Linked DNA regions of Prochlorococcus marinus XMU1406. The main gene of each other region encodes a partner of the protein of the gene in region 2 in a complex. Links are inferred from orthologs where the notes say so. Each region holds a gene or a part of one and is shown on either strand. Other genes may lie near its edges. The genes, in order: prfA and prmC.

Evidence for each region.
Region 1: the proteins of prmC (region 2) and prfA are in contact, whole or in part, in a crystal structure (PDB 2B3T), measured with the Escherichia coli proteins. The link is inferred for Prochlorococcus marinus XMU1406 from one-to-one orthologs.

Annotation. Positions count from the first base shown.
Region 1 is NZ_JAAORG010000003.1:375,745-392,357, forward strand. The notes cover bases 13,779-16,594. They hold prfA (peptide chain release factor 1), read right to left. Parts: upstream 15,826-16,594; coding sequence 14,731-15,825; downstream 13,779-14,730. Other genes in these bases: alr (alanine racemase), read right to left, coding at 13,779-14,142; HA149_RS08505 (HNH endonuclease), read left to right, coding at 14,160-14,717; rpmE (50S ribosomal protein L31), read right to left, coding at 15,854-16,114; rpsI (30S ribosomal protein S9), read right to left, coding at 16,128-16,538; rplM (50S ribosomal protein L13), read right to left, coding at 16,548-16,594. Outside these bases: HA149_RS08445 (C40 family peptidase), read left to right, coding at 1-543; HA149_RS08450 (photosystem I reaction center protein subunit XI), read right to left, coding at 603-1,202; HA149_RS08455 (photosystem I reaction center subunit VIII), read right to left, coding at 1,230-1,343; HA149_RS08460 (annexin), read left to right, coding at 1,436-1,816; HA149_RS08465 (glycosyltransferase family 2 protein), read right to left, coding at 1,821-2,783; photosystem I core protein PsaB, read right to left, coding at 2,888-5,116; photosystem I core protein PsaA, read right to left, coding at 5,144-7,447; cobJ (precorrin-3B C(17)-methyltransferase), read left to right, coding at 7,783-9,585; HA149_RS08485 (TIGR01548 family HAD-type hydrolase), read left to right, coding at 9,677-10,465; HA149_RS08490 (polysaccharide biosynthesis/export family protein), read left to right, coding at 10,824-12,551; more of alr, read right to left, coding at 12,943-13,778; more of rplM, read right to left, coding at 16,595-16,613. UniProt on the Escherichia coli protein: Peptide chain release factor 1 directs the termination of translation in response to the peptide chain termination codons UAG and UAA.
Region 2 is NZ_JAAORG010000001.1:299,555-316,265, reverse strand. What follows is about bases 6,112-8,873. They hold prmC (peptide chain release factor N(5)-glutamine methyltransferase), read right to left. Parts: upstream 8,047-8,873; coding sequence 7,177-8,046; downstream 6,112-7,176. Other genes in these bases: HA149_RS01675 (2Fe-2S iron-sulfur cluster-binding protein), read right to left, coding at 8,313-8,675; psbM (photosystem II reaction center protein PsbM), read right to left, coding at 8,057-8,209; HA149_RS01690 (L-threonylcarbamoyladenylate synthase), read right to left, coding at 6,572-7,153; minE (cell division topological specificity factor MinE), read left to right, coding at 6,112-6,257. Outside these bases: HA149_RS01735 (glycoside hydrolase 100 family protein), read left to right, coding at 1-491; petD (cytochrome b6-f complex subunit IV), read right to left, coding at 494-976; petB (cytochrome b6), read right to left, coding at 1,010-1,666; carboxyl-terminal processing protease CtpZ, read left to right, coding at 1,738-3,027; HA149_RS01715 (HD domain-containing protein), read left to right, coding at 3,065-4,321; HA149_RS01710 (septum site-determining protein MinC), read left to right, coding at 4,332-4,994; septum site-determining protein MinD, read left to right, coding at 5,105-5,920; more of minE, read left to right, coding at 5,922-6,111; psbB (photosystem II chlorophyll-binding protein CP47), read left to right, coding at 8,898-10,421; HA149_RS01665 (photosystem II reaction center protein T), read left to right, coding at 10,445-10,543; transcriptional regulator NrdR, read left to right, coding at 10,645-11,124; HA149_RS01655 (30S ribosomal protein S1), read left to right, coding at 11,234-12,325; metK (methionine adenosyltransferase), read left to right, coding at 12,464-13,702; HA149_RS01645 (FGGY-family carbohydrate kinase), read left to right, coding at 13,718-14,947; HA149_RS01635 (hypothetical protein), read right to left, coding at 15,202-15,621; HA149_RS01630 (TVP38/TMEM64 family protein), read left to right, coding at 15,769-16,404; and 2 more genes. UniProt on the Escherichia coli protein: Methylates the class 1 translation termination release factors RF1/PrfA and RF2/PrfB on the glutamine residue of the universally conserved GGQ motif, i.e. on 'Gln-235' in RF1 and on 'Gln-252' in RF2.

The DNA.
Region 1 (16,613 bases), on a different replicon or contig from region 2:
GATGGTTACGTATGTTGGATAAATTTAGATGGATTAATTATTGAGAAATACGAATTGGGAAAAACTGAAGATACAAAAAAAGAACACTTCTTTATAAAAGATAAAGTTAAATCAATTTTAAAATGGATCAAGGATCAATCTGAGTTAACTAATGAATACCTATGGGGAGGCACATTAGGGCCCAACTTTGATTGTTCCGGGTTAATTCAGACCGCTTTTTTAAAACATCATATTTATATACCACGAGACTCTTATCAAATAAAAAGTTTTTGTAAACACCTTTTTTATTTCAACGAATCTTATGCAGCTCTTCAACCAGGCGATCTTTTATTTTTTGGGAATGAAGAAAAATGTGATCATATTGGAATCTACAAAGGAAATGGATACTATTACCATTGCTCAGGAAAGGATTTCGGAAGAAATGGAATAGGATTAGATACCCTAAAACAGACTAATGATAAAATCTCATTGCATTATAAATCGAAACTAATTTCCGCAGGAAGAGTAGTTAGAAGTTATAGATGGGACAGAACAATACGTTAGTGAGTAGAGCTCACCGTTTAATTTAAAATATTACTTATTCTTTCTTTAGGAATTAAGAATTAACCAGCAGTCCAAATATTTTTAATGATTGGCATTATGGTATCTAAGTGTAATGTCCCAACAAGTAACCAAGCAAAAACAGCTCCTCCACAGCCTCCTAACCAAAATCCACTTGTAAAATCAGCCCAACCAGCTCTTGTAAATAAGTCCTTTGGAGGATTATTAACAGTCGCATCTGGAGGTTGCACATTAGGTGCTTTACCGGGTGCATTGTATAGAACAAAAAGTGCTGTCAAAATATGAACAGCTCCAATAGTAGCTAGAAGTCCAGCAGTTAAAGCAAATTCAGAATTTCTTAATGGGCCAGTCATTGTGAAAGGTCCGTAAAGAAGATATCCAAAAGCTGCTCCAGTTTCTAAACCTCTAAAATTAGGGGAAATACCTTCTCTGTAAAAAGGTAAATTATTTATAAAGGCTTTTGTAAAATAACCACTATTAACTGGAGTAGCTAAATTGCCAACAAAAGGATCAGCAACTGTTTTTACTGCCCATTGTTCTGCTACGCCAATATCATTTGGTTTTACAGAAGTATCTATGTATTTCTCATCAAACTTAATAGAACTTGTTGATTCTGAGAAAGATTTTTGAAAGTCGCTCATTTTTTTAAAAATTTAGTGTTTGATAATTTATTCAGTTGCTGTAATTAATCTTCCAATCAATACGATAAAAACAGCAGGCATTGCTATACCAATTAATGGAACAAAAATTGAGGGTAAAAGGCTTGGTAAATCAGATGGCATAGTTCTTTAAACATCTTTAAACACTTTAGTATTTATCTGCGAAATAGTGTTAATTTTATTACTGGATGATATAAAAATTATTAACTTTTTACATGATAAATTTTTTCGCAATTGTACTTATTATTTTTATAGGAATATTACTTCTAGTTTTTAAAAAAAGAAGATTTAAAAAGTTAATAAATAAAAGCAGTTTATATTCTATAAAATTAAATAAAAATAATAAATTTTCATCTAATAAAAATAGTTTTTTATTAGATGACGAAGAAAAAAAGTACTCAGTATTTTATAAAAATTCTCAAAGAAATAAAATGTTTAGTCTTTTTCAGGGTAGTACAGAAAATAAATTAAAGGCATTAAAAATTGCGGAAGAATTGGCTGATAAATCAACATTACCAATTTTACGAAAAGGCCTAAGAGATATTTCTCCTGAAGTCGTTGAAATTTCAGCTTTATTAATAAGAAAGTTCAAGTAAACAATCAATTTTTATTAGTACTGCTTATTGATCTAATTCTGTAAATTGGACGACTTTGACTTTCATGATAAGTCCTAATTAAAAGTTCGCTCAATAATCCAAAGCTAAATAATTGAACACCAGCAATTCCTAATATTAATGCAAACATTAGCAATGGACGATTTCCAATATCCTCACCCATTATTTTTAAACCTATCAAATAAGAACTCATCGCAAGGCTTATGAAAATACTTATAATTCCAACAAAACCAAATCCATACATTGGTCTTGTTAAAAATTTAGTCATAAACCAAACAGTTAGTAAATCCATTAAAACTCTAAAAGTTCTATCAATTCCATATTTACTAGATCCATATTGCCTGCTTCTATGATTTACTTTAATTTCTTTGATTCTTGCACCTTCAATATTTGCTAAAACGGGCAGAAACCTGTGAAGTTCACCATACAACTTAATATCATCTATTATTTCTTTCTTAAAAGCTTTTAATGAGCATCCGTAGTCATGCAACTTCAAACCTGTTACGTGAGCTATTAATTTATTCGCTATTTTTGATGGTATCTTTCTATTAATTAATTTATCTTTTCTATCAAACCTCCACCCACAAATTAAATCATACCCATCATTAATTTCGGAAATTAATTTAGGAATATCATTTGGATCATTCTGTAAATCACCATCCAAAGTAATGATAATATCACCTTTAGAATAATCAAAGCCAGCTGACATTGCTGCAGTTTGCCCATAATTTTTTCGAAGGGAAATTACTGACAATTCTTTAATTTTGAGAGTTAATTCTTTCAATACTTGATAAGTATTATCTTTAGAACCATCATTGACAACAATCAATTCAAAACTTAATTCATGAAATGACATTACATTTATAACTTCATCCAATAAAAAACCAATACTCTCACTTTCGTTGTAAACAGGGATAATAATAGAAATTAATTGTTTTATATCTAACATTTATATTTGATATTATTTATATAATTTTAACTTAATTTAGAACATTAAAATTAAACAAAAAAAAATCACCACAAATGTGGTGATTTAGATTATTTAAGAAAAATTTAACCAAACTTACCTGAAGTTGATGCAATAACAAATGCACCGAATGTAAGAATGTTTCCAATCGTGAAATGTGCTAGTCCAACTAATCTAGCTTGAACAATTGACAGTGCAACTGGCTTGTCTCTCCAGCCAACAAGATTAGCTATTGGAGTACGCTGATGTGCCCAAACTAATGTTTCAATTAATTCTTGCCAATAACCACGCCATGATATTAGGAACATGAAACCAGTAGCCCAAACTAAGTGACCGAATAGGAACATCCAAGCCCAAGGAGATAAAGAGTTTACTCCAAATGGATTATATCCGTTAATAAGTTGAGCAGAGTTTAACCAGAGATAATCTCTAAACCAACCCATTAGATAAGTTCCTGATTCATTAAATTGTGCTACATTGCCCTGCCATATTGCTAGGTGTTTCCAATGCCAGTAGAAAGTTACCCATGCTAGTAAATTTAATGCCCAGAACATAGCTAAGTACATAGCATCCCAAGATGAACTATCACAAGTACCTCCACGTCCAGGTCCATCACAAGGGAATGCATAACCTAAATCTTTCTTGTCAGGAATTAATTTTGTTCCTCTAGCATCAAGTGCACCTTTGATAAGAATTAAAGCGGTTGTATGAAGACCTAAAGCGATAGCATGGTGAACTAAGAAATCTGCAGGACCAATAGGTAAGAAAGCACTTAATGCATCTTGTCTATTTATCAAATCCATCCAGTAATGATTACCTGGTAATGAATTAGCAGCGAGAGTTGCTGAACTTGTAGGATCAGACAATAGAGCATTGAAGCCATACATCATCTTACCTTGAGCAGCTTGAACAAATTGAGCAAATACTGGCTCAATTAGAATTTGCTTTTCAGGATTACCAAAAGCTACAACAACGTCGTTATGAACATAAATTCCAAGAGTATGGAATCCTAGCAACATTGTTACCCAGCTAAGATGACTTATTAAAGCTTCCTTTGTCCCAAGAACTCTTGCCAATACATTATCTTTATTTAATTCTGGATCGTAATCTCTTACAAAGAAAATGGCTCCATGTGCAAATGCACCAACCATCAAGAACATTGCTATGTACTGATGATGACTATATAAAGCAGATTGTGTAGTGTAATCCCTCGCAATAAAAGCGTAAGAGGGAAGTGCACCCATATGTTGCGCTACAAGAGAAGTTGCTACACCAAGTGATGCTAATGCTAGTCCAAGTTGGAAATGTAATGAATTATTTACAGTTTCATATATTCCATCATGGTTAATTCCGAAACTACCTTTATGAGGATCATTAGGGTGTCTTGTATTATGAGCTTCTGTAATTTCTTTGAGGCTATGACCAATACCAAAAGTATTTCTATACATATGACCTGCAATTACAAAAACTGTACCAATCGCAATATGGTGATGCGCAATATCGGTAAGCCATAATGCTTCGCTTTGAGGATGAAGACCACCTAAAAAAGTAAAGATTGCTGTTCCAGCTCCTTCAGCTGTTCCAAATACTTGATCTAAAGAATCAGGATTTTGGGCATAAGCTCCCCAGTTTAAAGTAAAGAAAGGAGCTAATCCTGCAGGGTGTGGAAGCACTGTTAACCAGTTATCCCAACCTACATGCTGTCCTCTTGATTCAGGTATAGCAACATGAACCAAATGACCTGTCCAAGCGATACTACTAAAACCAAATAAGACAGCTAAATGATGATTTAATCTTGACTCTGCATTTTTAAACCAAGCAAGAGAAGGTCTGAATTTTGGCTGTAAGTGTAACCAACCAGCAAATAGAGTCCAACAAGCCAAAATACTCATGAAAATTGAAGCTTGGAAGAGTTGCTCATTAGTTCTCATTCCAATTGTGTACCACCAATGGTAGAGGCCTGAGTAAGCTATGTTTACTGGACCATTAGCTCCAGCTTGTGTCATTGCTTCTGTGATACCAGATCCAAAATGAGGATCCCAAATAGCATGAGCAATAGGACGAACGTGAGTTGGATCAAGTACAAACTGCTCGAAGTTACCTTGCCAAGCAATATGAAATAAGTTACCAGCTACCCAGAGGGCGATTATTGCTAGATGACCAAAATGCGTAGAGAAAAGCTTCTGATAAAGCTTTTCTTCGGTCATACCATCATGACTTTCAAAGTCATGAGCGGTAGCTATTCCGTACCATATTCGTCGGGTTGTAGGGTCCTGAGCTAGACCCTGGTTAAATGATGGAAATTTTGTTGCCATTGAATTAAAAAGGTGAAGTTCAGGTAGTTAGCCCAGGCCGAAAAGGCGAGCATGGAAGAAAGCCCATGTGGTAGCAATACCACCGACAAGGAAGTGTGTTACACCTACTGCTCTACCCTGAGTGATAGATAAAGCTCTTGGTTGAATGGTTGGAGCAACTTTAAGTTTGTTATGCGCCCAAACAATTGATTCAAATAATTCTTGCCAATATCCACGTCCACTAAAGAGGAACATTAAACTAAATGCCCATATGAAGTGAGCTCCTAAGAACATCAAACCGTACATGCTTATGGATTGGCCATAACTTGTTAATACTTGAGAAGCTTGCGCCCAAAGGAAATCTCTTAACCAACCATTAATAGTAATGGCGCTTTGTGCGAAATTACCTCCAGTAAGTCCCCAAACATCACTCTGCATTTTCCAAGAGAAGTGGAAAATAACTATTGATAAACAGTTATACATCCAGAAAAGAGCCAAGAACACGTGATCCCATGAAGAAACTTGACATGTACCACCTCTTCCAGGTCCATCACAAGGGAATCTAAACCCTAAAGAAGCTTTATCAGGGATCAACCTTGAACTTCTTGCGTAAAGTACTCCTTTGAGAAGTATCAAAACAGTTACGTGAATTTGGAAAGCATGAATATGATGAATCATTAAATCAGCTGTACCTAATGGAATTGGAGCTATAGCAACCTTTCCACCAACCTCTACTAAACTTCCATTAAAAACTTCGCTTAAAGCTTTGTGAGGTAAAGCTTCAGCAGTACCTGCTAAAAGAGAAGTTCCCACAGCAGATGCTTGGATGTTCTGTACCCATTGAGCAAAAATTGGCTGAAGTTGGATTGCAGAATCACTAAACATATCTTGGGGTCTACCCAAAGCTCTCATAGTATCGTTGTGAATATAGAGTCCAAAACTATGGAATCCTAACCACATACATACCCAGTTCAAATGACTGATTAAGGCATCTCTTGCTTTAAGGATTCTGTCTAATACATTATCAATATGTTTTGCTGGATCGTAGTCTCTAACCATTGCAATTCCTGCATGCGCGCCTGCACCTACTATGAATAATCCACCTATCCACATGTGATGAGTAAATAATCCAAGAACTGTCATGTAGTCAGTAGCTATGTATGGATATGGAGGCATCGCATACATGTGATGAGATACAAGTATACTTATTGATCCAAGCATTGCTAGGTTTACCGCAAGCTGGGCATGTCTACTTTCTGCCATGAACTCAAAAAGACCTTGATGACCTTTAGGAGCAGGGAATAATATTGGGTCTCCTTGCTGTGAATCTAATATTTCTTTCATACTATGACCAATACCGTAATTGGTTCTGTACATATGACCACCAATAATTGCTATAACGCCAAAAGCTAAATGATGATGTGAAACATCAGTCATCCATAAGCTTCCTGTCACAGGGTTAAGTCCACCTTTGAAAGTAAGGAAATCTGAGAAAGCTAACCAGTTTAAACTGAAGAAATTACCTGTACCACTTGCTAATCCTGGAAATATCTGACCGATAATTTGAGGATCACAGAGTTGATGCGGCATAGGCATATCTGCAATAGTTGCTATTTCTTTACCATTGATGACTAAAGGAGAGCCTGCGTCAATGGCATCTAAGAGAGCTGCAGTAGGAGCTCCGATATGAATACAATGACCAGCCCATGCTAAAGAACCTAGTCCTACTAAACCAGCTATATGATGGTTAAGCATAGACTCAATATCTTGGAACCACTCCATTTTTGGAGCTGCTTTGTGATAATGAAAAATTCCAGCATGAAGCATAAGTGCAGCCATTACTACAGCACCTATTGCTAAAGCCATCAGTTCACTCTCATTGGTAATTCCCCATGCTCGCCACATATGGAATATTCCTGAACTGATTTGAATACCGTTGTAGTTAGCACCAAGATCAGCATTAAGCATTTCTTGACCAACAATTGCCCATACTTGCTGAGCTCCGGGTTTGACATGAGTTGGATCAGCTAACCAACCTGAATAATTAGAAAATCTTGCTCCATGGAAAAATGCAGCACTCATCCATATGAAAATAACTGCAAGATGTCCAAAATGAGCTGAAAAGATTTTTCTTGTTGCTTCTTCAGCATCGCCTGTATGCACATCGAAATCATGTGCATCAGCATGCAAATTCCAGATCCAAGTTGTAGTTTTTGGACCTTTAGATAATTTACTTGACCAGAAACCTGGCTTATCTAATTTGGCAAAATCAATAGGTCTTGGATCGGCCTTAACAGGATCCTCCAAAACTTTTTTGTTTTTTTCTCCACTTTCTGGTGGGCTGATGGTCATCTAGCACCTCGAAAATAATTGACATTAAAGCCGATTGATCGGATCTTGAAACTATTTTTAAATAATAATGTTCAAGAAAACGAATGCTTCGGAACTTTAAATATTCGTTTCAAAAATAATAAGGCAAAGATTCTTTCGTTATGCATTAACGTAACAAATGTTCTAATGATTGTTACTATATGAATATTTTGTTAAATTCTAGTCTATGACACAATTATGAGTATTTTTACTCAAATTTTATGTAAATTTCTTAAATTTTTTTTTATATTTCAAAGAAAATTTTTTAAATCCAGCGACAGGATATAATTTCAACATAACTATCAATAATTTCTGATTTGAAAGGAATTGCTATAGGTCTATCTAATAATTCAAAAGAAATTTTAAAAAGGCTTAAAAAAACCGAATTTGTCAAAGATATATATATTGCAGGTTCTTCAAAAGATGATGGAGAGAAAAATGAACTTATTGAAGTACAAAAACCTAGAGAAATCTTACTTAAAAAATGGCAGGAGATAGATTTAATAATTTTTATAGGCTCAATTGCTGCATCAATACGCATAATAAATTCTTTTTTAACCTCTAAAGATCAAGATCCAGGTGTAATCGTTATAGATAAAAAATGTTCTAAAATAATTCCTTTAATTGGCTTACATCAGTCAAATACACAAAATATTGCATGTCAAATTGCTAATTTACTTGGTGGCGAAATAATAGAAACTAATAATTCCAATGATCAAAGCTTCTTAAATCTTGATGCATTTGGGGATCAATGGGGTTGGAAAAGATCTGGCAACATAAAGGATTGGTCAAAACTAGTAATTAAACAAGCTAAGAACGAAGAAATATTTTGCAAACAATTATCTGGTAATAGCTTATGGAAAACTTCAAAATCAGGGGAGATTATTAATCAAATTAATGAAAAAGAAATTGAAAAACCAGATTCAACATTTCATGTGAGTATATTCGAAAATAATCAAAGAAATTGGCATCCTCCCGTATTATGGATTGGCATAGGATGTGAAAGAAATACAAGCAAAGAATTAATAGCAAATTCTTTAAATAATTTTTTGAAGTCAGGAAATTTATCACAGCAATCAATTGCGGGATTTGCAACTATTGATATTAAAAAAGATGAGAAAGGAATTTTAGAACTTTCTGAAGAAAAAAACTTGCCTATAAAGTTTTTTAGTAAAGAAGATCTTTCAACAATAATTGTTCCAAATCCATCAAAAGTCGTGCAAAAGGAAATTGGCACACCTTCCGTAGCAGAAGCCTCTTGCTTACTAGCAGCAGGAGAAGAATCAAAATTATTAAAAGAAAAAAGAATTTTTAAAAATCAATCTGGGGCAGTAACTATCGCTGTAGCAGAATCAAAAAATCAATATAATCCAACCAATGGCGAAATACATATTATTGGAAGTGGGCCTGGCGATATCTCCTTCTTAACCAGTAATGCAAAAAAAGCACTTTCAAGATGTACTGTTTGGATCGGATACAAAATGTATTTAGATTTAATTAAGCCCTTAAAAAGGAGTGACCAAGTTTTAATTGAAAGTAAACTTACTGAAGAAAAAGAGAGGTGTAGTAAAGCAATTAAACTAGCCGAGGAAGGAATAAAAGTGGCTTTAATTTCTTCAGGTGAGTCTGGATTTTATGGCATGGCTGGTTTACTTTTAGAATTGCTTCAAAAAATCAACAAAGAATATAGACCTTACTTTAACGTACATCCAGGTATAAGTAGTGTGCAATTAGCCGCTGCGATTAGTGGTGCTCCACTAATGAATGACTTTTGTTCAATAAGCTTAAGCGATAAATTAACTCCATGGTCTTTAATAAAAAAAAGAATTGAAGGAGCTCTTATGGGTGATTTTGTAATAGCTTTATTTAATCCTCAATCCATTGAAAGAAATTGGCAGCTAAAAAGTACAATTGATCTATGTTTAAAAACCAGGAAAGGGGATACTCCCGTTTTAATAGCTAGACAGGTAGGGAGAGAAAATCAATCTAAAAACTTTTCCACTTTAAACACAATTCCTTTTGAAGAAATTGATATGTTATCAATAATTATTATTGGTAATTCTCAAACCACGTTAATAGATGAAATATTTCTTACTCCAAGAGGATATTTACAAAATTAAGTTTAGATAATTCATTATTAAGGAGAAAATATCTTTTTTGCTTTTTTCTGATAAGAATACTAATCTTTTATAAAAGAATTAAGAAAATTAATTGAAAAATATTTGTTTAATTTTGTTTGATATAGATGGGGTAATCCGGAGCGTAGAAAATAGTTATAGGCTTTCATTAAAAAAAACAGTTTACAAATTTTCTGGATGGGAGCCAAGTTATTTAGATATTGATAATGCAAAAAATGAGGGGATATGGAATAATGATTGGGATTTAAGTTTAGAGCTTATAAAAAGAAGAATAAAAAAAGAGAACTTAAACCTTAAAATCCCTTCAAGAGAAGAAATAGTAAAATGTTTTGGAGAGCTTTACTTTGGTGGAGATCCAAACAAAGATAGTAAATATTGGTCTGGATACATAACAAATGAGGAGTTATTAGTTGATAAAAAGTTTTTTGATTTAATTCAAGGCAATGGAATAATTTGGGGTTTTGTAAGTGGTGCAGAGTCTGCTTCTGCAAAATTTGTTTTAGAAAAAAGACTTGGACTAAAATCGCCACCATTAATTTCTATGGGAGATGCCCCTGACAAGCCTGATCCTAAAGGTTTTATTAACTTATCAAAAAAGCTTCTAGCAAATAAACTCGGCGAATCAAATATTCCTATTGCATACGTAGGAGATACTATTGCAGATATAAATACAGTTATAAATGCCAGAAAAGAAATACCATCTCAGAAATTCATAAGTATCGGCATAGCTCCCCCTCATTTACATTTAAATTCTCGATTAAAAGAACGTAATTCTTACGAAACAAGTCTTAGAAATGCAGGAGCTGACTTGATTTTAAATTCTATTTATGACCTAAAAGATATTAATCTTGACTTGTTTTAAAACAAGTATTAATTAAAAAATTTCTTAATTAATTACGGAGAGGGATGAGTTTAGAGTGAATCTAAATGGAAGTATATGGAACTATATGGAAGCATAAAAAAGAAAAAAGGAAGATTTCCTACCCTGAATCCTACCCTCTATGTTTTTACTGCAATTTAACCCTCTAATTTCAAAGATTTATGGAGACTAACATTCGCCCAATAGGAAAGAAATCAAAAAAACTAAATTTTTTTTACGATTGCTCTAATTTAGATATTCTTTATATTTATGGTTAGTTGAAGTAAAGCTTACAATCTCAATTAGCTAGATAGCTAGAGTTCTAATAAAATAGTAGACTAAAACTAGTTAATTTTTGTTTTTGAAAGTTCAAATCAATATTCCTGGAAAAATTTTCAAATTACTTAGATATAAAAGTAATTTGAAATTTCTTTTTATTTTTAATGTTTTGATATCTGTTTTTATATTTGACCTCGTCGAGGCAGGCAATAATAATGCAACTTTGAATAGTAATGAAGAGCTCGCAATAGATAATTTAGATTCAAGAAGTAAATTAGAAGACCTCAATCTTGATTCCGAAACTATTGAACTAATTCTGAAAAATGCAAAAAATAGAACTGAGATTGATATTAATTATTTAAATCCAAAAAATGAATTAGAAGATTATATTGTTGATACTGGAGATTCTCTTTTAATTGAATTTAAAAATAAACCAAGAGGTATAGGATTAATTGAATTGGAATATGATCCAGAAAATATATCCTATTTAAACCCTAGAAATGATTTGAGCAATTATAAATTAGATGAGGGCGATGTCCTAGATATTAAATTTACCTATATTCCTGAATTTAATCGCCAATATCCCATTGATCAAGAGGGAGAAATATATTTACCTGAATTAGGTTCAGTATATGTAAAAGGACTAAATATTTACCAAGCAAAAGATCTACTTGAGAAAAAATATGAAAAATATTTAAAATTTACTGATATGGAAATAAGAATAAATCAATTTAGATTTATGGATTCTGGAATATATTCAATTAATAACGAAGGAGAGCTTATGCTCCCACTCCTTAAAGAAACTTACGTTAGGGGGTTAACAACAAGTGAGATATCTAATTTATTAAGTAAAAAATATTTAAATTCGGAAAATATTTATACAGAAGTAGAAATTAGAATAGCTAGCTTTAAACCTCAAAGAATCTTAGTATCAGGCGAAATCAGAAATCCTGGAATCTATAAATTCCCAGGTTTTAGTTCTGGAGAGTTTCTTGCAATAGAAAATATAGAAGATGATACTTCTCAAAAAGGAGAAATAAAAAATGATGCTGAAGAATCTATTTCAAAAGAAATTTATGGCGATAATATGACTAAAGGGCAATTGAATAGAAGGGAATCTAATAGATCTTTAAATCAAAATCCACAGAATAATACTGCAAGGCAAAATTTCCAAATAAAAAGACCATCCGAAAATTTCACCACTATTTCTAATGTACTTAGAAAAGCTGGAGGAATAACTTCTAAAACTGATTTGTCTCGCATCGAAATAATAAGAGATATTCCCATTGGGAAAGGAGGTGGGAAACAAAGAGCAGTAGTCGATTTTACTTCTTTTATAAATGAAAGTGATCCTACTAACGATATTAGATTATTTGACGGAGATAGAATATTTTTACCAAAGCTCGCATCAGCCTCATTAGATATCATCCCAAAATCAATCCTAAGCGGTCTTTCTCCAAGATTTATAACAGTAGATATATTTGGTAGAGTCGAAAATCCTGGAAGTATAAAATTACCCCTAGAGGCTACCTTATCAGATGCAATTGATTTGACTGGACCAATAAGACCTTTATCAGGAAAAATTGTTTTGATAAGGTATAACAAAGATGGGACGGTTTTAAAGAAAAATATTTCTTATTCTGCTAGAGCAAAAAGAGGTTCTAGAAGGAATCCTTTTGTAAAAGAAGGAGATCTAATATCTGTTAAAAATAGTTTTTTAGGAAAAAGTACAGGCGTTATTCAAGAATTTACAGCTCCATTCATTGGGATTTATTCAACCAAAGAAATAATTGAAAGTTTTAATGATTAATTCATCCTTTTGTAGTCATATCTGTCGGGTGGTTTTTTCATGATGCAGGTATAACTTGTAAAGAATTGGATTTCGCAAAAAATTCCCTACACTCTGCACTTTATATTCCTACCCCATTTCCTACCCCCAAACATGAAATTCAGTGATACTCTGTGAATGTCTCTAATTTTCCTATTTCTGCAAAAGTATTAGTATCACTAGTTTCAGGAACATTATGAACTTCCATGCTCTACCAAAAACACGGAGAGGGAGGGATTCGAACCCTCGACAAAAGTTACCTCCTGTAACTCCTTAGCAGGGAGCCGCTTTCAACCACTCAGCCACCTCTCCAGTTCTTATACATTATCAATTTTTTTGCAAACATTCAAAATTTTTTATTTAATCGAAATGTCTAATCAATTTGAACTCTAGGTAATCTATTTTTAAAAGAACAAAGAATTTCCCACGGGATAGTATTAGATTTTCTTGCCCATTCAAGAGGAGAAATTGTTTTGTCTCCATCAGATCCTAGTAATATCATCGTACTACCAATTCTAATTTCATTTGAGCCTGTTATGTCCACCATCATTTGATCCATAGTTATGGATCCAACTTGGGGATAAAGTTTATTATTATATATAACGTTTATCTTGCCTGAAAGGTTTCTTGGAACTCCATCTGCGTAACCAATACTTAAAATAGCTAACTTAGTTTTTCTACTAGTTACAAACTTTCCTCCATAACTTACACCAACACCTGAATCAAGAGTTCTAATAAAAGCTACTTTAACTTTCAAAAATAAAGCTGGTTTAAGTAATAAATTTTTTTCTATTTTGTCTAAAGGACTGTATCCATACATAGAAAGCCCAACACGTACCATGTGAAAATGAAAATCTTTTTTAAGAAGCATTCCTGCAGAGTTAGCCAAATGAATCTTAATTTCATGATTTTTTTGAAGATTAATTTGCTTTAATAATTGATTAAACTTGAGTCTTTGTAATTGTGTAATACTTTTAGGATCTAATGCATTATCTTCATCTGCAGACGATAAATGACTATATATTCCTTCTATTGAAATGTTCTCAAAAGATTTTATTTTTTCAAATTGCTGAACAAATTTATTAGATTCAAATCCTAATCTTGACATACCAGTATCAACCTTAAGATGCAAAGAAAATTTGAAGCCAAAGTGTTTCCCGATATTATTGCAAATTAAACACTCTCTTATACTACTGATAGTTGGCATAAGATCATTTCTAAAGGATATTATTAAATCTCTTTTTGTATATAGATTTCCGAGAATGAGAATTGGTTTTTTAACTCCAAAAGAACGTAGTTTAATCCCTTCTTTTAAAGTGGCAACGCCTAATTGAGAAGCTCCACCTTTTATAGCGAAATCAGATACCACTTTTGCATCATGTCCATATCCATCAGCTTTGACAACCGCCATAAATTGACAAAATTTACTTAGTTTAGTTCTTAACTGCCTTACATTTGTCTCTATTGCTTTGCCTTTAACTTCTATCCATGCTCTTTGTTTTGGATCTATATCTTTTTTAAAAGTTGGATATTGATCAAAATTAAATCCCTGATCTTTTTGCTGAATTTGCATTAACTTTGCACAACTATATGCGCTTATTGAAATATACAGTTAGCATGACATGTAAATTGTATTTTGGCATGGGCCAGACTCTAGTTTTAAATGCATCTTATGAACCTTTAAACATCACTTCTTGGCGAAGGGCTGTTATTTTAATGATCAAAGGTAAAGCAGAAAGTTTAGAGGAGGATAACTCATATTCAATACATAGCGGAAGAAAATTGCCGACAGTTATAAGACTTCGTTACTACGTGAAGGTGCCTTTTAGAGAGGTTTCTTTAACAAGAAAAAATATTCTTCTGAGAGATAATAATGCTTGCCAATACTGCAATTATAGAGGTGGCGACTTATCAATAGATCATGTTTTACCAAGAAGCAGAGGTGGGACAGATAACTGGGAAAACGTGACTACAGCATGTCTCAGATGTAATGTACAAAAAGGTAACCGAACCCCAGAAGAGGCGAATATGCCTTTAATGCGCAAGCCTTATCGTCCGCTTAGTAATCTCAATTTTGAGGCCACAAGACAAATTGACTCTGGCAGACATAAAGAATGGAGTAAATACGTAATAGGAATTTCAATCTAATAAAAATTAAATCTTAATTTACTTCGTTATTAAAATCTTCCATCATTCTTTTTTGTTCTTGGGCAATGCATGCATCAATCACTTCATCCAATTGACCAGCAAGAATTGGCTCTAATGAAAAATTGGAACCTAATCTATGATCAGTTGTCCTGTTATCTTTAAAATTGTAAGTTCTAATTTTTTCACTCCTATCACCTGTTCCAACCTGGGAAAGTCTTTGTGATCTTTCTTTAGCATTAGCTTCTTTTAATTGAATTTCATATAATTTAGCTCTTAAAATTTCCATTGCTCGTTCGCGATTTTGCAATTGTGATCTCTCTTGAGTACAAAAAACTCTTATTCCTGTAGGCTTATGGAGAAGATCAATAGCTGTCTCTACTTTATTAACATTTTGTCCCCCTGCACCTCCTGATCTTGCTGTACCAACTTCTAAATCAGTTGGCTCAATCTTAACTTCAACAGGATCAGCCTCAGGCATGACCGCCACTGTAGCAGTAGAGGTGTGGACTCTACCTTGCGATTCAGTAGCTGGAACTCTTTGGACTCTATGCACACCAGCCTCAAATTTAAGTTGACTATATACAGAATCTCCCTTAACGGAGATAACTAACTCCTTAAATCCTCCCATATCTGACTCGGAAGCACTAACAGGTTTTACAGACCATCCAATTTTTTGTCCATATCTTTCATACATTCTTGCTAAATCACCCGCCCAGATACAAGCCTCGTTACCTCCAGCACCGGCTCTGATTTCTAACATTACACTTCTCTCATCTCTTGGATCTTTTGGTAATAAAGCGATTGTGGTTTTTTGAATCAGTTCATTCTTACATTCCTCTAAAATTATTAACTCTTCATTAATCAAAGATTCCATTTCTTTATCATTTCTATTCTCTCTAAGTAGATTTTTTGAATCTTCAATTTCTTTATCAGTTTCAAGCAACTTATTAAAATCAATCACCAAAGGTTCCAGTTTTGACCTTTCTCTTGCTATTGATTCTAATTTTTTGGGATCATTAGCTATATCTGGATCTGCAAGCTGCACTTCCAAATTTTCAAAACTTTCTGAAGCAGTTTTCAACCTTGCAATTAATGTTGAGTATTCCAATTGAAATTATGCTTTATTTTTGAAAATTCTATTTTTTAGAATCTTTTTCTTCTTTTTCCTCTTTTGATGTAGCCGTATTAGCTGAACCCATTCCATATTTTTTCATAAACCTATCTACCCTACCTTCTGTATCAAGAATCTTTTGAGTTCCAGTGAAGAAAGGATGATTACCACTCCATACATCAACATGTAATTCAGGCTGCGTGGAGCCAGTCGTCATTACAACTTCACCATTACAAATAACTTTTGCATCTGGATACCATTTTGGGTGTATTTCTGATTTTGGCATAATTAAAATTCCTTTAACGTTTGGAGAATTGAGGAGCTTTTCTTGCTTTTTTAAGACCATATTTTCTTCTTTCCTTCGCTCTAGGATCTCTACTGAGATGGCCTTCAGTTTTTAGCGGTTTCCTATTGTCAGGAGATAATTCGCAAAGTGCTCTAGCTGCTCCTTGCTTGATAGCATCTGCTTGACCTGTCAACCCACCACCAAAAACATTTACCAGAATATCATAAGAATTTTCAAGGCCTAATGTTTGCAAAGGTGATTTTATTGAATTTAAGTGCAGAGGATTAAAGTTTAAGTAATCATCTCCAGAACGACCATTAATTTTGATTAGTCCATTTCCTGGAATCAAACGAACTCTAGCTACTGAAGTTTTTCTTCTCCCAGTTCCCCAATACACAGCTTTGTTTTTTATTTGACTATTCATTTTAATAAATTAACTATTTAATAATACAGGATTCTGAGCAGCATGAGGATGATCAGCACCTTTATAAACTTTTAG
Region 2 (16,711 bases):
ATTCTTTAGCATGTATGTTCGATGTACTGCCTCCAGAAGAACAAAGAGCTTTATTTAGATTAGTTTTACATAACAGACAGCATTTGATGGCTCAAATGCCTATGAGAATTTGTCATCCTCATATGGATGTAGAAGAATGGCAAAATAAAACCGGATCGGATCCAAAGAATTGGCCTTGGAGTTACCACAACGGTGGACATTGGCCAAGTTTACTTTGGTTTTTTGGGGCAGCCGTCCTATTGCATCAAAAAAATTATGGTTCTGATGATGTGATTCTCATGGAAGAAATGAAATCTTTAGTAGAGGAATCATATTGGTGTCAACTTAATCAATTGCCTAAGCAAGAATGGGCAGAATATTTTGATGGTCCTACTGGTACTTGGGTTGGACAACAATCAAGAACTTATCAAACATGGACAATTGTTGGTTTTTTGTTAATGAATCATTTCCTAAGAAATGAGTATAACGATATAGATATGTTAAAAATTTAAGCCTAAAATAATCCTAAAGTTAGTGATTTATCAATAGGCAAGCATGCTCCAATACCAAGATATATTGTTAGAAAAGTCCCAAATAAGAAAACAGACATTGCTATTGGTCTCCTAAATGGATTAGAAAATTTATTAACGTTTTCGATAAAGGGTAAAATCATTAATCCAAGTGGAATTAATGTTTGAAGTGCAATTCCCAAAAGCTTATTAGGAACTACCCTAAGTATTTGAAAAACTGGGTATAAGTACCATTCTGGAAGGATTTCTAAAGGGGTAGCGAATGGATTTGCCTTGTCTCCTAGCATTGCAGGATCGAGAACTGCTAGTCCAACTACGCAGGCGATAGTACCTAAAATAACTACTGGGAATATATATAGTAAATCATTTGGCCAAGCAGGCTCACCATAATAATTATGGCCCATACCTTTTGCTAGTTTTGCTCTTAATTTTGGGTCAGATAAATCTGGTTTTTTTAACGTAGACATAAGGAAGTCTTGTAATGAATTAATTATAAAAGTTTATAAGGGTCCTGAAATACCTTGTTTACGAATCATTAAGAAGTGCATCAACATAAAGACTGCTAAAGACCATGGCAAAACAAAAGTATGAAGACTATAAAATCTTGTAAGAGTTGATTGCCCAACACTTTCTCCACCTCTAAGAAGTTCGACCATGAAATCTCCAATTACTGGTATGGCAGCAGGCACACCTGAAACAATTTTGACTGCCCAGTAACCCACTTGATCCCAAGGTAAAGAATATCCAGTTACTCCAAAAGCTACTGTTATGACAGCCATTACAACACCTGTCACCCAAGTTAATTCTCTTGGCCTTTTGAAACCACCGGTAAGATAAACTCTAAAAACATGAAGAATTAACATCAAAACCATCATTGATGCACTCCATCTATGAACAGATCTTATTAACCATCCAAAACTTACATCGGTCATTAAATAACTTACTGAACTATAGGCTTGAGTAACTGTTGGCTTATAGTAAAAAGTCATTGCAAAACCTGTTGCAAATTGAATTAGGAAGCATACTAAAGTTATGCCACCTAAACAATAAAAAATGTTTACGTGAGGGGGTACGTACTTGGAAGTTACGTCGTCAGTTATGTCTTGAATTTCAAGTCTTTCTTGAAACCAGTCATAAACAGATGAAGAATCGGCCATCCAAAAAAAATTTAGCTTTGATATAAAGAGCTTACTTAAAATTCTTATACTTGGTGTTAACACTTAACCCAATGAATTCATCTTTTAACAAACTTTTAACATTCAAAACTTTGATCACTGTATTAATGATCATTGTTTTTTCTACCAATCTTTTTTTGATTGAAAAAGTGTATGCTCTCAGTGATGCCAAGCAATTAGTGCTTGACGCTTGGACCTTGGTGAATGAGGGATTTTATGACCCAGATAAGTTTGAAGAAATACAATGGAAGAGAATTAGACAAAAAACATTACAGAAACAAATTGAAACAACTGAAGAGGCTTATTCTTCAATTGAAAACATGTTAAGACCTCTAGAAGATCCCTATACAAGAATTTTACGTCCAAAAGATTATGAGCTCCTTAAATCAAGTAATTTTGGCAGTGAAATAAATGGTGTAGGGCTCCAATTAGGTGAAGATAATGATAATAACAAAATAAAAGTTATCTCAACTCTTGGCGGATCACCTGCTGAAGAAGCTGGAATAATCAGTGGGGATTTCATAGAGAAAGTGGATGGAATTCCATCCAAAGAATTAGGCCTTGCTAATACAGCCTCTAAGTTAAGAGGTGAATCAGGGACCAAAGTTTTAGTTGAAATATCTTCGGAATCAGGAGAAATCAGGGAAGTCGATTTAGAAAGGAGATCGGTAGATCTTAGGCCAGTTAGAACAAAGAGACTAAGAGACGATTCTCACACAATAGGATATTTAAGAATAACCCAATTCAGCGAAAGCGTACCAAAAAAAGTTGAAGAGGCACTTCAAGAGTTAAAAGAAAAAGAGGTAGAGGGGTTAATCTTGGATCTTAGAAATAATTCAGGGGGGCTAGTAAGTTCAGGAATAGCAGTTGCCGACTCATTATTAAGTGAGAAACCTGTTGTTGAGACAAAAAATAGAAATGGAATCAAAGATGCAATAATTTCTCAAAAAGAAACATCTTATGATGGCCCAATGGTGACTCTTGTTAATAAAGGCACTGCCAGTGCAAGTGAAATACTTGCTGGTTCTTTACAAGATAATGGCAGATCAATTCTTATGGGAGAAAAAACTTATGGGAAAGGTTTAATTCAATCCTTAAAAAGTTTGGGAGAGGAAAGTGGTATTGCTATAACAGTTGCTAGTTACTTAACTCCCAAAGGTAATAATATTCAAGGCCAAGGTATGACGCCCGATAAATTACTTGATCTTCCAGATGCAAGTGAATATGGAAATGCTGACGATAAATGGGTTAGGAATGCAGAACTATTTCTCGAGTCGCTATTAGAAAAAGAAGAAGTTTCAGTTCAAACTATTGAATTAAGTAATGAAGAAATAGAAACTTGATATGTCAAAGAGTTGAATATAAAAAATCTTAAAAGCTATGAGTTTTAAAAGAACTTTTCATGATCCAATTCATAAAGAAATAGTATTTGATGCAGGAAAGCCTGAAGAATTAATGATTATTGAATTAATTGATACAATTGCATTTCAAAGACTAAGAAGAATAAAACAATTAGGATCTGCATCATTACTTTTTCATGGTGCAGAATCAAGTAGATTTACCCACTCAATTGGTGTGTTTTGTATAGCTAGAAAAATATATCAGAGATTAATTGAAAGTGAATCTTCATTTTGTAAAAATAAATTTGTTCTTTATGGAGCAGCTTTATTACATGATTTAGGTCATGGACCTTTAAGCCATACCAGTGAAGAAATATTCGATCATAATCACGAACAATGGTCTCAAAACTTAGTTAAAAATTATTCTCCAATAAATTCAATACTCAAAAAGTATGACAACGAATTACCGGGCCAAATTGGAGAATTATTTCAATCAAAACAACTTTTTTCAAAACCTTTAAAAACATTGATTAGCAGTGAGATAGATTGTGATCGTCTCGATTATCTTTTACGCGACAGTTACAACACAGGTACTAATTATGGCTTAGTAGATTTAGAAAGAATCATTTCGGCTCTTACTTTTTCACCTGATGGAAATATCGGGATCAAACCAAAAGGAGTTATCGCTATTGAGCATTTCCTAGTACTAAGAAACTTGATGTACAGAACAATATACAATCACAGAATAAACGAAATATCAACATGGATTCTGGAAAAAATAGTTTATACAATAAAAAATAATTTTGAAAAGAAAATTTGGTTAGATAATTCTCTACATAAATGGATATTTTCTCCTGAGAAGGTTGATTTTGATGATTTCATAAGAAATGATGATGTAACCTTTTTCTATCACTTGATTAGATGGAAAGATGAATCTTTTGAGCCACTTTCTACACTTTGCAAAATGTTTATTGACAGAGAATTATTAAAGGCATCAGACATAAGTTTTTTAAGTAAAATTAATAGATTAAAAATCTTTGCATTTGCAAGAAAATTATGTGAAAAGAATGGTTTTAATTCGGAAATATTTTGTGGGATTAAGGAAAGGTCTTTTAAAGGTTTTGAATCTAACAATGCGCTAAAAATATGGGACGGAAATTATCAAAGCTCATTAGAAAATAATTCTGCATTAATAAAAACTTTAATGAGATCTGAGGAAAGCTCTTTTATTATTTATCCAGGTATGATCAAAAAAGAAATCACAAATGAAATTTTATTAATTAAAAATAATTCCTAAATTATATTCAATGGAAATCGTTATAAATAACACTAAAAGTAAATTTTTAGAAATTTTTTCTTTGTTAGATTTTGATAATATTCATGAAACTTTTAAAAAATTTTCTTCCATAAAGGGACCTCTGGAAGCAAAAATTTTCTCAACAAATGAATCAATAAGTTCTCATCAATTATCAAAATTAAAGAAATTTTTTGGCAAAATTAATATTTCTTCCCTATGCATTTACTCAAATAACAGAGAAACAATATTAAGTGGAAAGTCTTTAAAAATAAATTCAACTTTTATGAAAGAGCAAGAAATTAAAAATAAATTACTTTTGTTCAATTTAAAAAATAAAGACGATATTTTTTACAAAGGAACAGTACGATCAGGTGACAGAATATCTTCAAATGGAAACCTATGCATTATTGGAGATGTTAATGCAGGAGCAATAGTTTCAGCTAAGAAAAATATTTACGTTTGGGGCAAATTACTAGGGATCGCATTCGCTGGGAAAAATGGAAATAGAAATGCCTCTATCGCATCACTTTATCTAAACCCTTTACAGTTACGCATTGCGGATGTGATAGCCATTGGACCGAAGGAAAAGCCCAAAAATCTTTATCCAGAAATTGCCGTTATAGATAAACAAACGATAATTATCAAACCACACCAAATCGAACCTAAAAATTAATCAATTATTTGAAAAAATTAATTAAAACTAGATAAATTTAAGAATTACTTAATCTTTAAAATATTTAACTTTCTGCAAGTGGCTTTATTATTTGTAAAATCCTTAAAAACGTGGGGAAAAATACTCGCACAATATTAATTTGTTCAGGTAAAGGAGGTGTTGGTAAAACCACTTTAACTGCAAACTTAGGCATAGCTCTTGCTAATAGCGGAGCAACAACTGCTGTTTTAGATGCTGATTTTGGCTTAAGAAATTTAGATCTTCTTCTAGGATTAGAAAATCGCATCATCTATACTGCTCAAGATGTTCTGGATAAGAATTGTCGTCTTGACCAAGCATTGGTAAGGCATAAAAAGGAACCTAATCTTGCTCTTCTACCTGCTGGGGATCCAAGAATGTTGGATTGGATGAAGCCCGAAGATATGAAAAAAATAAGCGAACTGCTTAGTGAGAAATTTGATTTTGTCTTAGTAGATTGTCCTGCTGGTGTAGAAGATGGCTTTAAAAATGCTCTTGCAGCTTGTAAAGAAGCTATTGTTGTAACTAACCCGGAATTATCTGCAGTACGCGACGCCGATAGAGTAATAGGAATTCTTAATACTTCTGACATTGAACCTATCCAGCTTGTAATCAACAGAGTTCGCCCCAACATGATGGCAAGTCAAGAAATGCTATCTATCGATGATGTCCAAGGGATACTTTCTTTGCCTTTGTTAGGAATTGTTTTAGAAGATGAACAGGTAATAATAAGTACAAATAGAGGAGAGCCACTAACACTAACAGATGGTAGATCTCCTGCAAAAAAATGTTATTTGAATGTTTCTCAGAGACTTACTGGAGATGACGTACCAATTATTGATCCAAAAAATGAAGGTAAAAGTCTTAAAGATAAATTCATGAGATTAATGCAAACAAAGGTTTTTTAAAATGATGACCCTCAGAGATCTTATAAACAAGTTACTAGGCAGAGAAACGGCTAGTGCCAACACTGCTAGAGAAAGATTACAACTTGTACTTGCTCATGACAGAGTTGATATGAGTTCTTTAACAACTGATCTTTTGGATAAGATGAGGAATGAAATACTAGATGTTGTTGCAAAATACGTTGAGATTGATTTTGAAGAGGTGGCAGTAAGTTTAGAGACGGAGGACAGAATGACTGCATTAGTAGCAAATTTACCAATCAAAAGAACTGTTACAGGTGAAATAAAGTTTAAAAAAAATGATAAGAATGATAAAAGTGAAAAAGATATCAAAAAGTAATAAATTTTAAAAAGCCCCAAAAAATACTAAGATTGATACACCTTAATTGTAAGATAGTTATTATGCCGGCTTAGCTCAGCGGTAGAGCAGCGCTTTTGTAAAGCGAAGGTCATCAGTTCAAATCTGTTAGCCGGCATTTTGATTTATTTAATTCTGTTCAATATTTTTTGTCGAAAATAAAAAAATCAAACCTAACAGAGCAATGATAGGAAATAATCTAATTTCTAGTACATACTCTAAAAAAGAAGCAAGGGGTTCAAATATCCAATAACTTAAAAATTGAATTAATAAAACCAAAAATAATAACAAAAACATTAATGCAATTCCTTAACTAATACTTCTCCTTCTCTAATCAGCCTCCAATTACCACTTTTCTTCCAGAATATAATAGTACTAGCTTTTCCACTACTTTTCCCCCAGGGGACAGGGCCTAGAATTTCAACAGAAGGGAAGTCTATAGCAATACTTTCATATGTAATTGATCCTTCAAAACCTGAAATATTTGCACTCGAAGTTAACAATGGTCCCGTTTTTCTCATGAGGGATTGGGCCATATGTGAATTTGGAATTCTCAACCCAAGACTAAGATCATTGCTTGTGATGATTGTAGCCTGCTTTTCTGAGGCAGGAATAACCATAGTCAGAGCTCCTGGCCAATATTTTGAAGCTATATTTTCGTAATCCTCTTTTGCTGATTCGTGGACATAATCGATTAATTGTTTGTATTCTGATCCCATAAGAATTAATGGTTTATCTCTATCTCTTTTTTTAAATTCGTAAATAATATTTGAAAATTCTGGCAAGCATCCAATTGCAGGTAATGTGTCAGTTGGGAAAATTATAGGTAAACCACTTTTAAGAGTCTTTAGAGCGGAGTTGCAGTCTATTAAATTCATCTAGATTGTTAACCTATGATAATTTATTTATATCTTCCAATGGTAAACCTACCAATTCCTGAAAGATCTTTCAAAATTTCTATTGATGTAAATTTATTTTTAATAAGTAGTTGTTTTACTTCTTCACTTTGATCAAAATGATTCTCTAAAATCAGCCAACCATTCTCTTTTAAAAATAATGGTGCTTTTTGTATTATTTCCCTAATATGTTTTAAACCATCTTCGCCGCCTAATAAAGCAACTTTAGGTTCGAAATTCTTAACTTCTTTAGGTAATTTTTCATAAGTATCTCTTGGAATATATGGCGGGTTTGAAATAGCGAAGTCTAATTTTCCTTTAAAACTTTCAAGAGGTGACCACCAATTTCCACAATAAAATTTCAAATTTGATTTTTTAGAAGAATTTACAAAATTTTTAATGGCTATTTCTAATGCCTCTTGATTTATGTCAGTTGCTACTCCCTCGCTCAATGGATAAGCCAATGCCAAAGCAATACTAATTGCACCTGATCCAGTTCCTAATTCAGCAAAAAATAATTTTTCTGATTTTTTTCGAAATATATTTAAAACGATATCAACTATGAGCTCTGTTTCTGGTCTGGGAATGAGTACTTTTTTAGTAACTTTGAGTTTTAAGTCTCTCCAAAAAGTTATTCCACAGAGATATTGGATAGGAGTGGAATTTAATAAATGGTCTTTCCAAATAGATTCCAAGAAATCTAAGTCTTTTCTTAAATACAAATTATCTCCAGAATTAATCCTAGATAAATTGAGATCACTATTTGATATTCCGCCTACAGAATCAAGTAAAAGAGCAAAAGATTGATAATCTCCCCCTTTAGAAAGTTGTATTTTTTTCCAAAATAAAAATTCTTTTACAGAAATGCTAGGCATTTATGAAAGTTTAGCTTTTTGGGCCAAGCTTACCTTTACCAGATTCTGAGTAGAAGCTTGATTTTTCGCCATCTTGAGTGGAAATAAATAAACCTATAAGGAATATTGTTGGTACCCCAACAAATAGAAGACTTGCTACGAATCCAAAATTAGTAGTTTCCATTTAAATTAACTATTCTAATAAGTATTAAGACTATAGACATTTAACTTGAACTAAAGTGGAAAAATCAATAAATATTATCAACTGATTAACAGTCTTAAACAATTTAGCGAGGTAATTTTTTATTTTCACTATTTTTTTTAAGTTCTTCTAAGTTTGAAGGAGGAGATTGTGGTTTTGTTAAAATTACTGCAGAGGATTTTATTAAAGTCTGACATGCAAGTCGCCAATTTTCTGGTCTATTTTTAAGTTTTTCTTCTTCAACAGAAGTTTGTGGACTTAAGGAATTATTGCTTCCTCCTTCAACAGAAACAAAACAGGTACTACACTGTCCTGCCCCTCCACAGTTTCCTAAAATACCTTTTAATCCATAAAGTTGTAAGTTCTCTTTCATTACTAGTTCCCTTAAATTTTCACCAGGATTGCATTGAACCTCTAAATCCTCACGGATGAATCTAATAGTTGCCATTTTTTTAGTTATTTTTCTTATTTTGGCGTTTTACTTTGAGAATTGTGACCAAAATATTAACATTTTTTAGCGAAAAATTCCTTGAAAGCCCAGTAATGCAAAGTGATTTACCCAATTTTTGCAAGAAAATAAATTTATTTACAAAAATCCCTGAAAGACTAAAAAACCCTTACTATCGTGATGTTTAGCTGTTTATACAGCATAGTTACTAGAAATTAACCGATGGGATTGCCTTGGTATCGAGTTCACACAGTAGTTATTAATGACCCAGGTCGACTACTTGCTGTGCATCTTATGCATACTGCATTATTAGCCGGCTGGGCCGGCTCAATGGCTCTTTATGAATTAGCCATTTTTGATCCATCTGATGCTGTTCTCAATCCTATGTGGAGACAGGGAATGTACGTTATGCCTTTTATGGCTAGACTTGGTATCACAAGCAGTTGGAACGGATGGGATATAACTGGTGCTACAGGAGTTGATCCCGGATTCTGGAGTTTTGAAGGGGTTGCCGCAGCACACATTGTATTTAGCGGATTATTGATGTTGGCCTCTATATGGCACTGGACTTACTGGGACTTAGATTTATGGGAAGATTCAAGAACAGGTGAGCCAGCTCTCGATCTGCCAAGAATATTTGGAATTCATCTTCTTCTAGCTGGACTTACATGCTTTGGCTTTGGAGCTTTTCACTGCGCAAACGTGGGGATTTGGGTTTCTGACCCTTATGGCTTAACTGGTCACGTAGAACCTGTGGCACCTTCTTGGGGAGTAGAAGGATTTAACCCTTTTAATCCAGGAGGTATAGTAGCGAATCATATTGCGGCAGGACTTATGGGTATTATTGGAGGTATTTTTCATATCACCAATAGACCTGGAGAAAGACTTTATAGAGCATTAAAACTTGGAAGTCTCGAAGGAGTCCTAGCCAGTGCTTTAGCTGCTGTATTATTTGTATCTTTTGTTGTTTCAGGAACAATGTGGTACGGTTCAGCAACAACCCCAGTAGAGCTTTTTGGTCCTACCAGATATCAATGGGATTCAGGCTATTTCAAAACTGAAATTAATAGAAGAGTACAATCTGCTATAGATAATGGTGCCACTAAATCAGAGGCATATGCATCTATTCCAGAGAAATTAGCTTTCTACGATTATGTTGGGAATAGTCCAGCTAAAGGAGGCCTATTTAGAGTTGGAGCTCTTGTTAATGGTGATGGATTACCAACTGGTTGGCAAGGTCACATTGCTTTTCAAGATAAGGAAGGTAACGAATTAGAAGTTAGAAGGATTCCTAATTTCTTTGAAAACTTCCCTGTTATTCTTGAAGACAAAGAAGGTAACGTAAGGGCAGATATTCCATTTAGAAGAGCCGAAGCGAAGTATTCATTTGAACAAACTGGCATCACAGCAACTATCTATGGAGGAGACTTAAATGGTCAAACATTTACTGATCCTGCAGTAGTAAAAAGATTAGCTAGAAAAGCGCAGCTTGGAGAAGCTTTCAAGTTTGACAGAGAAACTTATAAATCTGACGGTGTATTCCGAAGTTCCCCAAGAGCATGGTTTACATATGCACATCTATGTTTCGGATTGCTATTCTTGTTTGGCCACTGGTGGCATGCTTCAAGAACTCTTTACAGAAATTCATTCGCTGGAATTGACGCTGAGATTGGTGACCAAGTTGAATTTGGTTTATTCAAGAAGCTTGGTGACGAATCCACAAGAAGAATCCCAGGAAGGGTTTAATTTAAACTTTATTACTTAATCTTATGGAAGCTTTTGCTTACGTTCTTATTTTAACTCTCGCAGTTGTTACTTTATTCTTTGCTGTCGCCTTTAGAGATCCACCTAAATTCGATAAAAAATGAACTTATAAAAAGACCTCTTTAACAAGGGGTCTTTTTATTTTACTTTTCATAATTAGCATTTTACTCTACTATTAGAGTTACAGTTAATCTAATTTCACTACATGCAGTGTCCAAACTGTCAAAACACAGATAGCAGAGTTTTGGAATCAAGATCTGCCGATACTGGTAAAAGTGTTCGAAGAAGAAGAGAGTGCTTAAATTGCAGCTTTAGATTTACAACTTATGAAAGAGTTGAAACGATGCCAGTTTCAATAATCAAAAAAGACGGTAGCAGAGAATTATTTGATAAACAAAAATTATTTACCGGTATATCAAGAGCTTGCGAAAAGACTAACTTCAGCAGTGAAGCAATTATTAATTTCGTAGATGGAATTGAATCTCAAATCGTTCAAGACTCTAACAAAGATATTAAATCTTCTCAAATCGGAGAATTAATACTTAAAAATCTTAGGAAAGAAAACGAAGTAGCCTATATAAGATATGCCTCAGTTTACAGAAAATTTAATGGGGTAAAAGATTTTATTTCTACTCTTGAATCTCTAAAAGTAAGTTCAAAAAACCAATTAGCTTCAATTTTATAAAATTCAGCATCTTAAAGTGTAGAATAAGTAGCACAAATGTTTTTTGCTATTGGTTTGCAGGCTAGTAGCATTCCTTTCTAACTACCTTAGGTAGTCTGCGACATAACAAATGAACGAAAATTCTTCCCAAACCATTAAAGAAATTCCTGAGGAACAAGAAATTAAAAATTCTTCTGAGTTAAATAACGATTCAGCATCCCAAAATGAGGAAGATTTATCATTCAAGAAGAGCGATATACCTTCAGCAGATTCTTCCTCTAGCAGAACAAATAAAGATTTTGATAATGCAGGATTCACACAAGAGGAATTTGCATCACTTTTGGGTAAGTATGACTATAACTTTAAGCCTGGCGATCTAGTTAAAGGTACTGTTTTTGCTTTAGAGCCCAAAGGGGCCATGATTGATATAGGGGCGAAAACAGCTGCCTTCATGCCTGTTCAGGAGGTTTCAATAAATAGAGTAGAGGGACTGAATGATGTTTTACAACCTTCAGAAAGTAGGGAATTTTTCATAATGAGTGAAGAAAATGAAGATGGCCAATTAGCCCTCTCCATTAGAAGAATTGAATATCAAAGAGCATGGGAAAGGGTTAGACAACTACAAAAAGAAGATGCAACTATATACTCTGAAGTTTTTGCAACAAACAGGGGAGGAGCTCTTGTGAGGGTGGAAGGCTTGCGAGGTTTTATCCCAGGCTCTCATATAAGTGCTAGAAGAATAAAAGATGACTTGGAAGGTGAATATCTACCTTTAAAATTTCTTGAAGTTGATGAAGAGAGAAATAGATTAGTACTAAGTCATAGAAGAGCTTTAGTTGAGAAAAAAATGAACAGACTTGAGGTAGGTGAAGTTGTTGTTGGTTCAGTAAAAGGTATTAAACCTTATGGAGCCTTTATTGATATTGGTGGAGTCAGTGGTCTATTGCACATTTCCGAGATTAGTCATGAACATATTGAGACTCCTCATAATGTTTTAAATGTGAATGATGAAATGAAAGTCATGATAATAGACCTGGATTCGGAAAGAGGACGAATTTCATTATCCACTAAAGCACTTGAACCTGAACCAGGGGATATGTTAACTGACCCTCAAAAAGTTTTTAGTAAAGCTGAAGAAATGGCTGCGAAATACAAGCAAATGTTATTTGAACAAACTGACGATAATGAAGAGACCCCCATAGCTTCAGTTGAAACAGTATAAATTCAATTATTTATTTTTGAACGAATATCTGAACTTAAAGCAGTTTATAGTTGTCTAAGTATTTTTTTTAATTTACAATAATTGATTTGTAACGATAGTCTAATTTAGGATATAGTCTAATTTCAAAATTATTTGTAAATGAGTGATTTCATTTTCACTTCTGAATCCGTAACTGAAGGTCATCCTGACAAGATATGTGATCAAATTAGTGACGCTGTTTTAGATGCTTTATTGACAGAAGATCCAGAAAGCAGAGTTGCATGCGAAACTGTTGTAAATACTGGTCTTTGTTTACTTACTGGAGAAATAACTTCAAAAGCAAAAGTCGATTACATAAAACTTGTTAGAAATGTAATTAAAGAAATTGGATATGAAGGCTATAAAGCAGGTGGTTTTGATGCAAATAGTTGTGCTGTTTTAGTAGCACTTGATGAGCAATCACCAGACATTTCACAAGGAGTAAATGACGCAGATGATGTTAACGATGATTTGGAAGACAATACCGGAGCTGGTGACCAAGGCATAATGTTCGGCTATGCATGCGATGAGACGCCTGAATTAATGCCCTTACCGATAAGCTTAGCTCATAGATTAGCCATTCAACTTGCCAAAGTGAGGCATGAAGAAGTCCTTAGTTATCTACTCCCTGATGGGAAAACTCAAGTAAGCATTGATTACGAAAAAGGTTTACCAGTTTCTATTAATACAATTTTAATTTCAACTCAACATAATCCTGAGATAGATGGGATAACAAATGAAGAAGAAATTCGTCAAAGAATAAAAGAAGATTTATGGAGTCATGTTGTAATTCCTGCTACTGAAGATTTAGAAATCAAACCAAGCATTAGCCAAACAAGATTTCTAGTAAACCCCACTGGGAAATTTGTCGTAGGGGGGCCCCAAGGAGATGCGGGGCTCACTGGCAGAAAAATTATTGTAGATACTTATGGTGGATATGCAAGACACGGAGGAGGGGCATTTTCTGGTAAAGATCCCACAAAAGTAGATAGATCAGCCGCTTATGCCGCACGTTATGTAGCTAAAAGCATAGTTAAGGCGAAATTGGCAAAAAAAGCAGAAGTACAATTAAGTTATGCTATTGGAGTGGCAAAACCAATTTCCATTCTCGTGGAAACTTTTGATACAGGTGTTATTTCACAAGCTAATTTGACTGAGCTAATTAAAGAGCACTTTGATTTAAGACCCGCAGCAATAATAAAAGAATTTAACTTAAGAAACCTACCCAAAAAAATGGGAGGCAAATTTTTTAGAAAGACTGCATCCTATGGACATTTTGGCAGAAGAGATCTTGAGCTCCCATGGGAAAATGTAGAAGAAAAAGCAGCCCAATTAGCTGAGGCTTCCAAGATTTTTTAATAAAATATTTTTTCTATGCCTGAAAATTTTTATGGAGGGTTAGATTTTGGAACCAGTGGTGCAAGAATATCAATAATTAATTTTCATAAGAAATTAGTATATTCAAATTCAGTACCTTATTCATACAGCTTTAAGAATCCAAATTCTTGGATCAATTCTTGTGAGAATCTCTTAGCTAGTTTACCTATTGAGGTGAAAATTAACCTTAATAAATTGGCTATCTCCGGTACCTCAGGAACTTTAACAGCATCAAATTTGCAAGGAGAGCCGCTAGGAGAAGCAATACCTTATGACCAAGCATGTAGCGAAAATAAGATCCTTCTTGAATCACTAACTCCTGAAGAAGATTATCTGCGAACTCCATATAGTAGTCTTGCTAAAGCATTAAAATTAATAGATAAATATGGGACAAATATACTTTTACGACATCAATCTGATTGGATCACTGGTTGGTTTTTAAAAGATTGGACTTATGGAGAAGAAGGTAATAATCTAAAACTTGGTTGGGATCTAAAAAAAGAATCATGGCCAAAAAGCTATCTCAATGCTTCATGGCAAAAATGCCTACCTCAAATAATAAAAAGTGGGGAAATTATTGGAGAAGTGAATTGTGATTTAGCAGAGAGATTTAACTTGAATAAGAAATTAATATTAATCTCAGGCACCACTGACTCTAATGCAAGTGTAATAGCTGCAGGTTTAGGTAAAGAAGATGGTCTCACAGTTTTAGGAACAACTCTTGTAGTTAAGAAAATCATTGATAAACCTATAAAAAAAGAAGGAATTACAAACCATAGATTAAACGGCGATTGGATATGTGGAGGGGCATCAAACGCGGGATGTGGTATCTTATCTCAATTCTTCTCTGATTTAGAAATAAAGGAGCTCAGTCGACAAATAAATCCATCGAAAAAAACTTCTTTAAATCTTTTACCTCTTAATAGTAAAGGAGAGAGATTTCCTGTTAATAATTCTAATTTAGAGCCAATACTTGGTCCAAGGCCAGTAAGCGACTCACTTTATTTACATGCATTATTCGAGGGGCTAGCTAAGATCGAATTGAAAGGATGGGAAAAGCTAGGAGAACTAACAGGTTCACTTCCAAAAAAAATTATTACTATTGGTGGAGGTTCAAAAAACCCACAGTGGAGAAAAATAAGAGAAAAAATTATTAATATACCCATAGTTTCATGCAAAAAAACTACTTCATTTGGTACTGCCTTGTTGGCGATTAATTCAAAATAAAAGTTTTTTTAGAATATTTGATGAAGATATAAAATTTTTAATTAAAAGGGTTTCACAAACTACACATCTTAATTTAGAGTATATAGGTTAGAGCCGGGATAGCTCAGTTGGTAGAGCAGGCGACTGAAAATCGCCGTGTCCCCAGTTCAAATCTGGGTCCTGGCACCTTTAAAACCCTTTCCTAGAGAGGGTTTTATACTTTTAAATCATTGAGAACTAGTTATTTTTTCGTATTTTTTTATAACTTAAAATTTTTAGTTTTCGACTCTGCAGACTTGACCAATAACACCCAAAATCAGTTTATCTCCATTTGGATCTTGCCAATTAGCTAAATCATTGAAATTACTATTTGCTTCATCTATTGAGACATCAACATCTCTAAATGATTTTTCAAAACAATTTATATCCATGGTATAGAGAATATCCTTAGTAATTTCACTTTTTGTTTTGGGAATAAATTTACTCAATACTCTTACAGAACCATCCTCATTCCTTTTTATACTTTGCCTATCCCATAACTGCTCTCCGTATTCACTTTTAGGGACTCCAACCCATTCATGAGGCAAAGCTTCTGATTTTTTTATTGAAATACAAAAGAAAACGATAATCGAAAGGACTAAATTAATGATATTTCTAAAAAATATTGAATTAACTTTATTCATAGAATTAATCATGACTACTTATGGAATACAAAAATTTTTTATTAGTAGGAAATATAAGATTAAAAATTTGTAAAAATTTTTATTGAATAGTATTTCTATTATAGATAGAATCAAATATTAAATTAAGAATTTACTTCCAATAAATTTATTAGAAAAATAATGAATAAAATACAGAAATTTCTCTCAGTAGTTTTTTTTATAGCAATATTTGTAGTATTGATTTATTTCATCCAAAATTATGGGATTGAACCTCTAAGGAATAAAATAGAAAGTATGGGGATTTGGGCTCCTTTTGGAATATTCATACTCAGAGGAGTAAGTATTATTTTACCTGCCCTTCCAAGTTCAGCTTATTCTCTGCTAGCTGGTTCATTACTAGGATTTCAAAAAGGTTACATGACAATAATCTTTTCTGATATCGTTTTTTGCCAAGCTGCTTTCTTTATCGCAAGAAATTATGGTCGGGTTCCTGTACGTAATTTAGTAGGCCCGAAAGCAATGCAAAAGATTGAAAGTTTTAATCAAAACCAGCTAGAAGAAAATTTCTTTCTTATGACAGGTCTACTAATGACTGGCCTTTTTGATTTTCTAAGCTACGCAATTGGTATTGGAGGAACTCGCTGGAAAATATTTACTCCTGCATTAATAATAAGTCTTCTAATCAGTGACTCTATACTAGTAGCAGTAGGAGCTGGAGTTAGCCAGGGAGCAGGATTATTTCTAGGGATTGCTCTATTGGGAATGTTTGCTTTAGCGACTATTTCAGGATTGGCAAAAAATAAAATGCCTAAATAACAAAACAGTTGGTAATTCTGTAAACAAAGAAGAAAGATATGACATTTTCGCAAACAATAACTATATAAATAATGATTCATGCAAGAATAGAGATCGATTAATTTTTAAAGTTATTAGATGACTCCATTTAGACCAACTTCATATGATCGCCCTGGAGAACAAATATCAACTACTCCTTCTGGATTAAAAGTAACTTCTGCAAAGAGATTAATGGTGGATTCAATGGTTAGAATGATACAAAAAGCAGAAAATCATTCCGTAGAAGATAAACTTGACGAAGAATCTAACAATAATTAATCAATTCATT